3 regions of the Aeribacillus sp. FSL W8-0870 genome follow, and region 1 is predicted to be linked to each of the others. Evidence: riboswitches for the same ligand, from Rfam matches in the RefSeq annotation. Region 1 holds a riboswitch; each other region holds the start of a gene.

Region 1 (4,261 bases):
GCTGATGGATTCTTGGTACCCATCGAAAACACTCGTGGAAGCCTGCCTGAAAAAAGGATTCCACGTCATTGCGATGCTCAAGACGAATCGGGTTCTTTATCCAAAAGGCATCGCCATCCAAGCCAAACAGTTTGCCCGCTATATCGAACCGAACGACACCCATCTCGTCACGGTGGGAGAAGAGCGTTATCGCGTGTATCGCTACGAGGGAGCGCTGAAAGGTCTCGATGATGCCGTTGTGTTGTTGGCTTGGAAAGCCGATCAGCCGATGACACCTGAACATCTTCACTGCGTCTTGAGCACCGACCGGGAGCTAAGCGATGAAGAGATCTTGCGCTACTATGCCCAGCGTTGGTCGATCGAATGCTTTTTTCGACAAGCGAAAGACCAGCTGAAGCTCGATGGGTACCGCGTTCGTCAACGTCGGGCGGTGAAACGGTATTGGATCTTGGTGCAACTCGCTTATGTGTACAGTATGGTCGAATCCAACAGCGATTTCTCTACCGGGCTTGACTTCCTTCGAAAGAAGAAAGGACATAGCCTCGTGGAGTTTATTTACGATGCAGCGAAACAAGATATTCCCATTGATGTCGTTAAAAAACAGCTTCATGTGGCATAAGGGGTACTCCGTTTGTCTCTTTTTACATGGTAATTATTGTAATGAAAATTGCTCAACTACAGTAATTTAAACTCTGCTTTATGTATATTTCTCTTCTCAACACAAATAATATTTTCTGTAAAAAAATCAAAGGAGGAACAATCATATGGCTCTCATTCCTTACGATCCTTTTTCTGAGATCAACCAATTTAGACGAAACATGAATCGCGTTTTTTCTGAAAGCTTCCCGCATTTTTTTGAAAACTTTGAGACTATGAATACCCCCCGGCTTGATATTCATGAAACTGCTAATGAAGTAATTGTTACGTGTGATTTGCCCGGCCTTGAAAAAAAGGAAGACGTTGACATTCATCTTGATCGCAACGTTCTTACGATCAGCGGCACAATTCAAAGAAGCAAAGAAGTAAAGGAAGAAGAAATGCATAGACGCGAACGGTTTGTAGGGCGGTTTCACCGCGCTGTTGCATTGCCGGCAAATGTAAAAGAAGAAGAAGTGAGCGCGACATATAAAAATGGCGTTTTGGAAATCCGTATTCCAAAACAAACCGAAAACAACAAAAAGAAAATTGATATTCAGTTTCATTAATTGTTTCGTGAGGTTGCAAAATTTCAATCAGCCTCACTTTTTTATTGCAATTTTCGCCAAGTACGATTATGATGAATATATAACATCAAAAATCTATATATTGTGTAATCAAAAACAATTAAATACTATATATTGAAAACCTAACGACAAAGGTGCTGTTTTCAGCTTAAAAGGGAATCCGGTGAGAATCCGGAACTGTCCCCGCAACTGTGAGTGCTACGAAATGAATAATCCACTGTACGTTTCGTATGGGAAGGATTCAAAGTAGGATGAAGCACGAGTCAGGAGACCTGCCTTTGTCCGAACGTTTCTAATTCTTCGGGGGTTGGGAAGATGAAACGATGGTTTGAATGGAGTAGTTTCGCCTTGTAAACTGCCTCCCTTTTAATCATCGTTTGATCCGCTCAGCTTCCTGAGCGGTTTTTTATTTTGATAAGGAGGATGTTTGATGAATATTACGAAAGCATTAAATCTATACGAGGTTTTTCAAAATCATTTTAACAGGAGCGATTGGGAGCTTTATCTAAGACAGCTTGAAAAAAAGTTTCCATCCCTTTCCTTTCATGAATACAGCGAGAGAGTGTCGACAACCCTACAATACCAGCAGATTGATGATCTTGAAAAATTTACAAACCTGCTGATTATTGAAGCTTTAGCAAACATTTCGGAAAGTGAGCCGGATTGGACTTTTTTAGCTGCACACGTATTTCTTGAAAAAATTTACTATGAAGCGAGCCAAAACAGAAATTACAACCAACCGGGCTACGGCGATTTTTATTTGTTAATCGAAACATTAACCGATCTTGGAATCTACAGCCCTCTTTTGCTAGAGCATTATTCAAAAGAGGAAATTATGGAGCTGGGAAATGCCATTGATCCTGAGAAGGACAAGCTGTTTACATACATCGGATTAAGGACCCTTTACGACCGGTATTTAGCTAAAGATTTTCATAAACGAACATTTGAGCTTCCACAGGAACGTTTTATGATCATCGCTATGACGTTAATGATCAACGAGCATCCGTCCAAACGTTTGCATCTTGTAAAGGAAGCGTATTGGGCATTGAGCCATTTATATATGACGGTTGCAACACCTACATTGGCTAATGCAGGAAAATCAGTCGGTCAGCTTTCAAGCTGCTTTATTGATACGGTAGACGACAGCCTTCAAGGCATTTATGATTCGAACACTGATATTGCCAATGTTTCTAAAAGCGGCGGAGGCATTGGAGTTTATTTAGGGAAAATCAGAAGCCGCGGAAGCGATATCCGGGGGTTCAAAGGAGTTTCATCAGGTGTCATTCCTTGGATGAAGCAATTAAATAATACGGCAGTGAGCGTCGACCAGCTCGGCCAAAGAAAAGGAGCAATTGCCGTTTATTTGGATGTTTGGCATAAAGATATTTTCGCCTTCCTAGATGCAAAATTAAATAACGGAGACGAACGGCTGCGCACCCATGATTTATTTACAGGTGTATGCATTCCTGACCTATTTATGGAGCAAGTTGAAAAGCGCGGGGACTGGTATTTGTTCGATCCCCACGAAGTTCGCAAAGTCATGGGATTCAGTCTGGAAGATTATTATGATGAAGAAAAAGGTAACGGCAGCTTTCGGGAAAAATATTTTGAGTGCGTGAATCATCCTTCCTTATCTAAAGAAAAAGTGCCTGCGATTGAAATAATGAAACGGATTATGATCAGCCAGCTTGAAACGGGAACGCCTTTTATGTTTTATCGGGATGAAGTGAATCGAAAAAACGCAAACAAGCATGCCGGCATGATTTATTGCAGCAATTTATGCACAGAGATTGCGCAAAATCAAAGTGCTACTACTGTTGAAGAACAATATGTTGAAGATGGAAAAATTGTCATTGTGAAAAAGCCCGGCGATTTCGTCGTCTGCAACCTTTCTTCCATCAACTTGGCACGGGCTGTTCCAGACAACGTTCTGGAACGTTTAATCCCTATTCAAGTGCGGATGCTGGACAACGTTATCGATTTAAATAACATTCCGGTATTACAGGCAAAGCTTACAAATGAAAAATACCGTGCAATCGGTCTTGGAACGTTTGGCATGCATCATTTATTTGCACTAAAGGAAATTACATGGGAAAGCGACGAGGCAGTCCAATTTGTCGACCAACTATATGAAAAAATTGCGTATTTAACCATTCAGTCGAGTATGGAGCTCGCAAAAGAAAAAGGCGCATACCCTCTCTTTAAAGGCTCGGAGTGGGATACAGGGCGATATTTTGAAATCCGCGGTTATACGTCAAAAAAATGGCAGGAATTAAAGGAAAAAGTGCAGACTTTTGGGATTCGCAACAGCTATTTAATGGCGGTCGCACCGAACGCATCGACCTCCATTATAGCCGGAAGCACAGCAAGCATCGATCCAATTTTCCAAAAAGTTTATTCAGAGGAAAAGAAAGACTACAAAATTCCAGTTACCGTTCCCGACTTAAATGCGAAAACGACTTGGTATTATAAATCCGCTTATTTGATCGACCAAACATGGAGCATCAAACAAAATGCAGTGCGCCAGAAACATATTGACCAGTCCATTTCCTTCAACTTTTACGTCCTAAACACGATTAAAGCGAAAGAATTGCTGGAGCTTCATTTGACAGCTTGGAAATCCGGATTAAAAACAACGTATTATGTCCGTTCGACATCAAGCGACATTTATGAATGTGAATCATGTGCAAGTTAAGGAGGAAGTAATATGGAGCAAACATTAACAAAACGAGTTATTATGGATCCTGATGCACCAAACCGTTCAACAGCAATAGTGAACGGAAAATGTTCCAACGTGCTCAATTGGGATGATGTCGCCTACCCGTGGGCATATCCAAAATATAAACGGATGCTCGCAAACTTTTGGACACCTTTTGAAATTAATATGGCTCAAGATGTGAAGCAATTTCCTGAGCTTTCAGAAAGAGAACAGGACGCATTTTTAAAAATTATCGGCCTCTTAGCTTTATTAGACAGCATTCAAACCGATTATGCCGGAAAAGTTGCTGATTATATTACAGACTCGAGCATAAACGCCT
Region 2 (4,261 bases), 770 kb from region 1:
CCCGCCAGTTCCGCAAGTTTTTTTTTCGTTTCCGGATTTTTCACCCCAATGATTGAGTAAGCTTGTATGTAACTTGAAGTCGAGGCCGATTGGGCACATTCCACAATTAAGCGTATTTGTTCATCCGTAAGCGGCCGATCTTCAAATTTTCGAACGGATCGATGGTTTAAAATGGTTTCGATCACTTTATTCATCATCATCATCCTTTCTTTTATATTCTTTTCTCAAAGTTTAACTTTTTTAGACGCCCATTTCATCGATTTTGTTTTTCGGCCAAGCAAAATGTGAAACGTAAGGATTTGGCCGTAATCGAGAGCATTTATAAGGATTTCTTATAAAAAATAAAATAAATTGAATAAAAAAGCTTATTACGACAAATTAATCTGAAAAATTAAACTTTCTATCAATTTTGTTTAAAGATATAATAAAATGTAATCTTTTTTAAAGGGGGATTTGATGAAGAATCGAAACATTATGGATTGGCCGACCTTTATCGGGGCGCTGCTTTTGCTGTTAATTGTAGCCGCTCCATTAGCAGTATTCCCTGAACAAGGCGAAGCCATTGTATTAGCTGCCAGCAGCTTTTTAACACAAAAATTTGGAATATTGTATTTAATCATGGGTGCAGCAGTATTGATTTTTATTCTTTATGTTTCTTTTAGCCGATACGGAAAAATCAAACTGGGGGATCCTTTAGAAAAGGCTGAGTTTCCGACATTATCTTGGGCAGCTATGCTTTTTTGCGCTGGAATTGGATCAAGTGTTCTTTATTGGGGAACGATTGAATGGGCTTACTACTATACGGGACCTCCATTTGGCATCGAACCTAGATCAAAAGAAGCCGTTGAATGGGCGGCCGCATATGGAATTTTTCATTGGGGACCGACGGCATGGGCCATCTATTGCCTCCCTGCCCTGCCAATCAGCTATTTCTATTATGTAAAGAAAAAACCGGTGTTAAAAGTAAGCGAAGCGTGCCGGCCTCTCATTGGCAAAAAAGCAGATGGACCAATAGGCAAAATCATTGATGTCTTGTTTATGTTTGGTTTGCTGGGCGGAGCTGGAACGACACTCGCTTTAGGGACGCCGCTCATTACAGAAGGAATTCATGAACTTTCCGGCATCGAACCTTCGATGACACTCCAAACAGTGGTTTTGCTTATTTGTACATTGATCTTCGCAGCAAGCGCTTACTCCGGTTTGCGGAAAGGCATTAAAATTTTGAGCGACATCAACCTATGGCTTGCCGTATTATTGTTGGTGTTTGTCTTCCTTGCCGGCCCGACCGTCTTTCTGGCGGAAACGGCCGTCAACAGCATCGGCATCATGCTTGATCATTACATGCGGATGTCTTTATGGACTGAACCTTTTAACAGTTTAGGACCGTTTGAACGAACAGGCTTTCCGGAATCATGGACGGTATTTTATTGGGCTTGGTGGCTCGTGTACGCTCCATTTGTCGGCTTGTTCGTCGCTAAAATTTCAAAAGGACGCACTGTCCGCGAAATGACGCTCGGAACAGTAGTATATGGAACGCTCGGCTGCATTCTCTTTTTTGGGATTTTAGGAAACTTTGGATTATTTTTAGAACTGACAGGCCAATACCATGTAACAGCTACATTAGATGAACATGGCGGATCAGCAGCCATTATCGGAATATTGAAACAATTGCCGTTAAGCAACATTGTGATTGCCGTATTTACTGTGCTTGCCGTGATCTTTTTAGCAACAACGTTTGATTCAAGCTCTTATATTTTAGCATCTGTTGTCCAAAAAGAAGTTGCCGATGAACCTTTGCGATGGAACCGTTTATTTTGGGCTTTTGCTCTTTCCGTTTTGCCGCTTATTTTAATGTACCTCGGCGGATTGTCCACATTGCAGACTGTTAGCATTATTGGCGGTTTCCCTTTGTTGTTTATTTTTGTCCTTTTAGCCGGTTCTTTTATCAAAGCGGCAAACCAAGATTTTTATTCCAGTAAATCTCAATTATTTAAAATGTATCCTAAAAAGAAAGGCGTGAAAAGAAACCTTCTCTCGAAATAACTGTTTTCCGGAAAAATCCCAACCGCTGTAAAGACCCGCAGAAAACCTTTATGTTCTGGCGGGTTTTTGTCATGTAAAGCGGAAGAAATCGCAAGCCATCTACTTTCCTAAAAAATTTTTCTTTTTAATTGCAAATGTGGTGTTGAAAAATAAAAAAAAATCCTCTATTCTGATAATTATAGTTTCATATGTGTACCAGCAACAGGTGCGTCATATTGCAGCCGCAATATGCGCTTAAAAGGGAAGTTTGGTGAAATTCCAACACGGTCGCGCCACTGTGATGGGGAGCTTTTGATCATCAGCCACTGTTTCTGCCAGAGAAATGGGAAGGAGATCAAAAGCGTTGAACCTAAGTCAGGAGACCTGCCTGTTGTATGCACTACGACCTACGCGTCATAGGGAGGAGTGAGAAGCCATGTTCATGTTGAAACCATTTGGGTGCCTCAACACGAGCTAGGATATCCAGTCCCTCTTTTATTAGCGTAAAGAGGGCTTTTTTATTGTGTTGAGCAAAAATCAAATGGGAGGTTTTCGTAATGGCAGCCATTAGTTCAAATCTTGGCTATCCGCGAATTGGCGAACGCCGGGAATGGAAAAAAGCTTTGGAATTATTTTGGAATGGAGACATTTCTGAAAGCAGCTTACTGGAAACGTTGAAAAAGATCCGTCTTTCCAACTTAAAGAAACAGCATGAAAGCGGAATTGAGCTGATTCCCGTAGGAGATTTTTCGTTTTATGACCACGTTCTCGATACTGCTTTCATGTTTGGATATATTCCTTCGAGGTTCCAGCATATGGATCCCCGTTCCATCAAAACATATTTCGCAATGGCAAGGGGATCCGAAGAAGCCGAGGCTTTAGAAATGACAAAATGGTTTGATACAAATTATCATTATATCGTTCCGGAACTGGAAAATAAGCCGCCTGCTTTTTTGGAAAACCGTCTGCTCAAGCTTTACAATGAAGCAAAAGACGAACTAAATATTGAGACAAAACCTGTTGTTTTAGGGCCGATTACTTTTTTAATGCTGGCGAAAAAATATGAAAAACGAGATTTTTATAAGCATTTATCTGCTTTCATCCCAGTTTATATTCAATTGTTGACAGAGTTGCATCAAGCAGGCGCAAAGTGGGTGCAAATCGATGAGCCTGTTCTCGTTCAGGAAATTGATGAGTCATTGATTCCGTTGTTTAAAGAAGTGTATGAAGCTTTTCACGAAGCGAATCCATCTTTGAACATACTGTTGCAAACTTATTTTGAAAGTCTTTCTCACTATCAACATATCGTTTCATTGCCTGTTGCTGCTATCGGTCTTGATTTTGTACATGATGGGGGAGCCAACAGTGCAAACATCCAAAAATTCGGGTTTCCAAAAGACAAAATATTGGCTGCCGGTTTAATCAGCGGCCGCAACATATGGAGGGCATCATTAGAAGAAAAAGCAAGCAAAATTGATTTTCTCGCTCAGCATGTTGATGTTGATCGATTGATCATTCAACCTTCCTGCAGCTTGCTCCATGTGCCGGTTACCGTAAAAAATGAACACGAATTGCCGGAAATTTTAAAAAATGCTCTCTCCTTTGCAGACGAAAAATTAAGTGAAGTCCATCAGCTGACACAATATGCAAAAGGTGAATTAAGTATAAGCGATTTACGATACGATGACCGTTATTACACGCAATTTATGAATTCTGATTTTCGGACAAACCGAAACGTGCAAGAGGCAGCCGCCAAGATTGAATCCTACCCGACGAACCGTGTGGACTTTTCTGTTCGGCGCAAGCTGCATAAAAATAGATGGAACTTGCCAATTCTACCGACAACAACGATCGGCAGCTTTCCGCAAACGAAAGAAATCCGCCAAACCCGTTTAAAATGGCGGAAAGGCGAATACACAAACGAGCAATATGAGTCTATTATCAAAGATGAAATCAAAAAATGGATTGATATTCAGGAACAGCTTGAACTTGATGTATTGGTCCACGGGGAATTTGAACGAACGGACATGGTGGAATATTTCGGAGAAAAACTAAAAGGAATTGCTGTTACCAAAAACGGCTGGGTGCAATCTTACGGTTCGCGCTGCGTCAGACCGCCGATCATTTATGGCGACGTTGCCTTTGATCAGCCGATGACCGTCAAAGAAAGCGTCTATGCCCAATCATTGACGGACAAACCTGTAAAAGGAATGCTGACTGGACCTGTCACCATCTTAAA
Region 3 (4,261 bases), 1.7 Mb from region 1:
ACTGTCTCCCAAACGGTATAATCAAACATTTGCGTTGGGATTTGCGGCAATGAAGCGATGTTTTGCGCCAATTTTTTCGGAGAATAAGCAGAAAGAGGTTTGCCGGCAAGCTCGATCGTGCCGCTTTTAACCGGAAGAATCCCGCTGATCATTTTTAATAGTGTCGTCTTTCCACTCCCGTTTGGCCCCAAAATGCCAAATATTTCCCCTTTTTTTACTGAGAAGGAAAGGTTTTCGATAATCTTTCGCTCTTGATAGCCTCCCGAAATGTTCTTGACTTGCAGCATGTTACCCTCTTCTTTCCATTCTTTGTTTCATTAAAATAAAGGCAAAGCTGGGAGCGCCGATTAAAGCCGTGATCACACCGATCGGAAGTTCTGTCGGCGACACGATCGTTCTTGAAACGAGATCCGCCAAAATTAAAAAAGCGGCGCCAAAAATGGCGGACAGAGGGAGAAGATGGCGATAATCACTTCCCCAAAGCAGCCTGTTTACATGCGGGATGACAAGACCGACAAACCCAATCGTTCCGCTGATGGCAACGGCCGCACCGGCTAAACAAGAGGATGATGCTAAAATAAACAGCTTTCTCCTTTTTACATGGACCCCAAGCTGCTTCGCCTTTTCTTCGCCAAAGGACAGAGCGTTTAATTCTGTTCCGTTTACAAAAATCAAAATGGACCCGATTAAAAAAAACGGCAAAAGCATCAATACGTATCCCCAGCCGCGCATCGCAACGCTTCCTAACAACCAGTTGACAATTTGTCGCAATTCTTCGCCTGTCAGGGCAATCATTAATGAAATGAAAGCACTTAAAAAGGAACTTAAAATAATTCCGGTCAGCACAATCGTTTCAATCCTCATCGTTTTTTCAATGAAATTGGCGAACAAAATCACAGCCAAAATCGTTAAAAAACCCGTAAAAATGCTGACAACCGGCAAAGTGAATGAGCCGAAAAAAGGAATTTGAATGCCGAAAAAAAGAACAAGTACAGCACCTAAAGAAGAACCTGATGAAACACCGAGCGTATAAGGATCTGCCAAAGGGTTTTGCAAAAGCCCTTGATAACAAGCCCCCGCCATTGCAAGCGAGGCTCCGACAAGTCCGGCTAAAACGACACGAGGAAGTCGAATATCAAGCACAATGCTTTTCATGCTTTCATCAATGTCCGGCGCCAAACCGGTATAGAACAGTTGATTGAAAATTATTTGGAAAATATCCTTAAACGTGATGTGAAACGTTCCGATAGAAATTCCTAAAAAGACGGAAAAAATAAGAAAACAAGCGGTCGCCGTATAGGCGACCACATGTTTATTTTTTGTAGACATCCGGATAAATTGCTTTCGCAAGTTCTTCTACTCCTTCAACCAATCTTGGGCCTGGGCGGCTCACCAAGTCGGAATGCACATCGTAAACCCGTTTATTTTTCACCGCTGATACATTTTCCCATCCTTTGCGTGCCAACACCTGGTCAACAGCTTTATCGACGTAATAGCCGTATGTCGTCACAATGACGTCTGGGTTCAGTTTTACAACGGCTTCTTCCGTCATTTGCGGCCAGCCTTCTTGATCGCCCGCTGCATTTTTTGCTCCAATGATCGTTAGCATTTCATCCATAAACGTTCCTTTTCCCGTCGTATAGATTTGTGGTGCGGGATTCACTTCGACAAAAACAGACACTTTTTGATCATCCGGAATCGTTTTTCCTTTTTCTTGAATATCCGCCAGTTTCGTTTTCATCTCAGCCACAATATCTTCGGCTTTGTCACTTGTCCCTGTAATTTTGCCGATTGTTTGGATGGAGTCATACACTTTATCAAATGATTGGGCATCTTCGACTACAAAAACATTTATTCCCGCATCTTTCAGCTGCTTCAGCCCTTCCTGCGAGTTATGGGCGCTGGAAGCATGCGCTAAAACAAGATCCGGTTTTAAAGAAATAATTTTTTCAACATTAAATTCCATCCCGCCAACCTTTTCTTTGTTTTGAACATCTTCCGGATAGTTGTCATTATCACTTACACCGACAATTTGTTCACCCAACCCTAAAGCATAGGCAATTTCAGTATTGCTTGGAATTAGCGAAACAATCCGCTCCGGTTTTTCGCTTACCGTCACCTCATTTCCTAAACCGTCCTTGACCTTCACCGGAAATTGTGAAGCCGTCTCTTCCGTCTTTTGATTGCTTTTGTTTTCAGACGGCTCTGATGTATTTTGTTGGCCGCATCCAGCCGCAATTCCAAATAGAAGTAATAAGGCTAAAAATAGTGCAGATAATTTTTTCATCATTTTCCTCCTCCAATAAAAAACATCTTCTTGAATTCGATAAGAAGATGTCTGAAAACGTACATATGTATTGTTTTCAAACACCTCCCTATCCGCGTAGGGTTTTAGGTGTGCTCAAACAGGCAGGTCTCCTGGCTCATGGTCATCGCTCCCTGAACCTTCCCGTAGACACAGTGGCATTTTCAGGTTGCTCCCATTCACAGTGGCGGGACCGCGTTGGATTTTCACCAAACTTCCCTTTTAAGCGGACAAAAGTGTCCGCACCTGTTTGCTTTTGAATGAAATTGTCGACGAATGTAATTATACATCATTCAAATCCGTTCTGGTAGAAAAAATGTGAAAATGCTATGTCAAGTTTTATATTGGACTTTTTATAAGGTTTTCAATTCAACCGTGTTGATTTGAACCGATTACCGTAAAAATGAATAAAATTTTAATGGATGGGTAATTGATTTTAGGAACGAAGGAGGATCCATAAGTGACAGTCGTTCTTTTAGACCCAGGCCACGGTGGAAGTGATCCTGGTGCAACATTTAGAAGCTATGAAGAAGAAGACTTTACGCTGACTATTGCCTTAATAGCCAGAGACCATTTGCTAGAAAACTTTCAAGTAGATGTCGTGATGACACGAACGAACGATCGCACTGTCAGTTTAGAAGAAAGAACGAGTTTGGCAAACAGACTAAATGTCGATTTTTTCTGCTCCATCCATGTCAATTCAGGGGGCGGAACAGGATTTGAAAGCTATATTTACAACCGCGGTGCATCCAATAAAACGATTCAATACCGTTCCATCATTCATAATCATATTATGAGCGTAATCGGGCCAAAATATAACGTACAAGACCGCGGAAAAAAAAGCGCCAATTTTTTTGTGTTGAGAGAAACGAAAATGCCCGCGGTTCTATTGGAAACATTATTTATCGATAATCCTAACGATATCAAATTGTTAACCTCTTCTGCTTTTATAAGTGATTTTGCCGCCAGTGTGGCGGAAGGGATAGGAAAAGCCCTTAATTTAAAGAGAAAGACAAGCACAACAAAAAAGCCGTCGACAAAACCGTCGGCTCCTGCTTCAAACAACACGCTTTACAAAGTGATTGCCGGTTCCTTCAAAGAGCGTAAAAATGCAGAACAACGCGTAAAGGAACTGAAGGGAAAAAACGTGGACAGTTTTATTTCACCTGCTAATGTTAACGGCACAAGTTTTTACCGTGTTCAAGCAGGGGCTTTTCAACATTTGGAAAATGCGAAGGAGCAACTGGCAAAACTTGTGCAGCTGGGCTATAAAGATGCTTTTATTTTAACTCCCGAAGAGCAGCGAGCAAATCCGCCAAGGCAAAATCAACTAGCCAGCTTGCTGTCTACATCAGAGCCGCAAGCATCCGCTACAGAAGACATTTCTATTTTAGGAGAACCGCTTTTATCAGGAACATTGTTGGATCAGTTCGTAAAAAATACGAATCCAGATGCACCTCAACTGGGCGATTTATATATCCAATTAAGCAAACTATACGGAATACGCGGTGATATCGCTTACGCACAAGCCATTCATGAGACGAACTATTTTCGCTTCACCGGGGTTGTCGACCGCAGCCAAAACAATTTTGCCGGAATTGGAGCGACAGGCCCGAATGTCCGAGGAGCAAGCTTCTCCACACCAAGAGAAGGAGTTCTCGCTCATTTGCAGCACTTGTTTGCTTATGCGACAACAAAGCCTCTTCCAGGTGATGAGCCGCTTGTAGATCCAAGATTTCATTATGTGAAGCGCGGATCAGCTACCACTTGGAAAGAATTAAATGGAAAGTGGGCGGTTCCTGGAGATCGTTACGGAGAAATGATTTTATCGATTTACCGTTCCAACCTTCAATTCGCTGTTCAACAGCTTTCCTCCATGATTGCGGAATTAAACAAACATGTATGATCATTTTTTTAATCTATTTTCCAATAAACGTGAATAAAATTGAAAATCAT

Evidence for each region. Region 1 has a riboswitch for cobalamin ahead of NSU02_RS15460 (ribonucleoside-diphosphate reductase subunit alpha). Riboswitches for the same ligand answer to the same signal wherever they lie in the genome.
Region 2: linked by a shared signal. The riboswitch ahead of metE (5-methyltetrahydropteroyltriglutamate--homocysteine S-methyltransferase) and the one ahead of NSU02_RS15460 (ribonucleoside-diphosphate reductase subunit alpha) in region 1 are both predicted to bind cobalamin.
Region 3: linked by a shared signal. The riboswitch ahead of NSU02_RS07030 (ABC transporter substrate-binding protein) and the one ahead of NSU02_RS15460 (ribonucleoside-diphosphate reductase subunit alpha) in region 1 are both predicted to bind cobalamin.

Annotation. Positions count from the first base shown of each region.
Region 1 is NZ_CP150165.1:3,185,622-3,189,882, forward strand. It holds gene NSU02_RS15450 (IS701 family transposase) at 1-619, shown strand, start outside; gene NSU02_RS15455 (Hsp20/alpha crystallin family protein) at 765-1,205, shown strand; cobalamin riboswitch at 1,339-1,518, shown strand; gene NSU02_RS15460 (ribonucleoside-diphosphate reductase subunit alpha) at 1,654-3,918, shown strand; gene NSU02_RS15465 (ribonucleotide-diphosphate reductase subunit beta) at 3,931-4,261, shown strand, end outside.
Region 2 is NZ_CP150165.1:3,954,044-3,958,304, forward strand. It holds gene nfsA (oxygen-insensitive NADPH nitroreductase) at 1-194, opposite strand, end outside; gene NSU02_RS19055 (BCCT family transporter) at 457-2,043, shown strand; cobalamin riboswitch at 2,230-2,429, shown strand; gene metE (5-methyltetrahydropteroyltriglutamate--homocysteine S-methyltransferase) at 2,580-4,261, shown strand, end outside.
Region 3 is NZ_CP150165.1:1,456,471-1,460,731, reverse strand. It holds gene NSU02_RS07040 (adenosylcobinamide amidohydrolase) at 1-287, opposite strand, end outside; gene NSU02_RS07035 (iron ABC transporter permease) at 289-1,350, opposite strand; gene NSU02_RS07030 (ABC transporter substrate-binding protein) at 1,313-2,287, opposite strand; cobalamin riboswitch at 2,391-2,570, opposite strand; gene NSU02_RS07025 (N-acetylmuramoyl-L-alanine amidase) at 2,766-4,211, shown strand.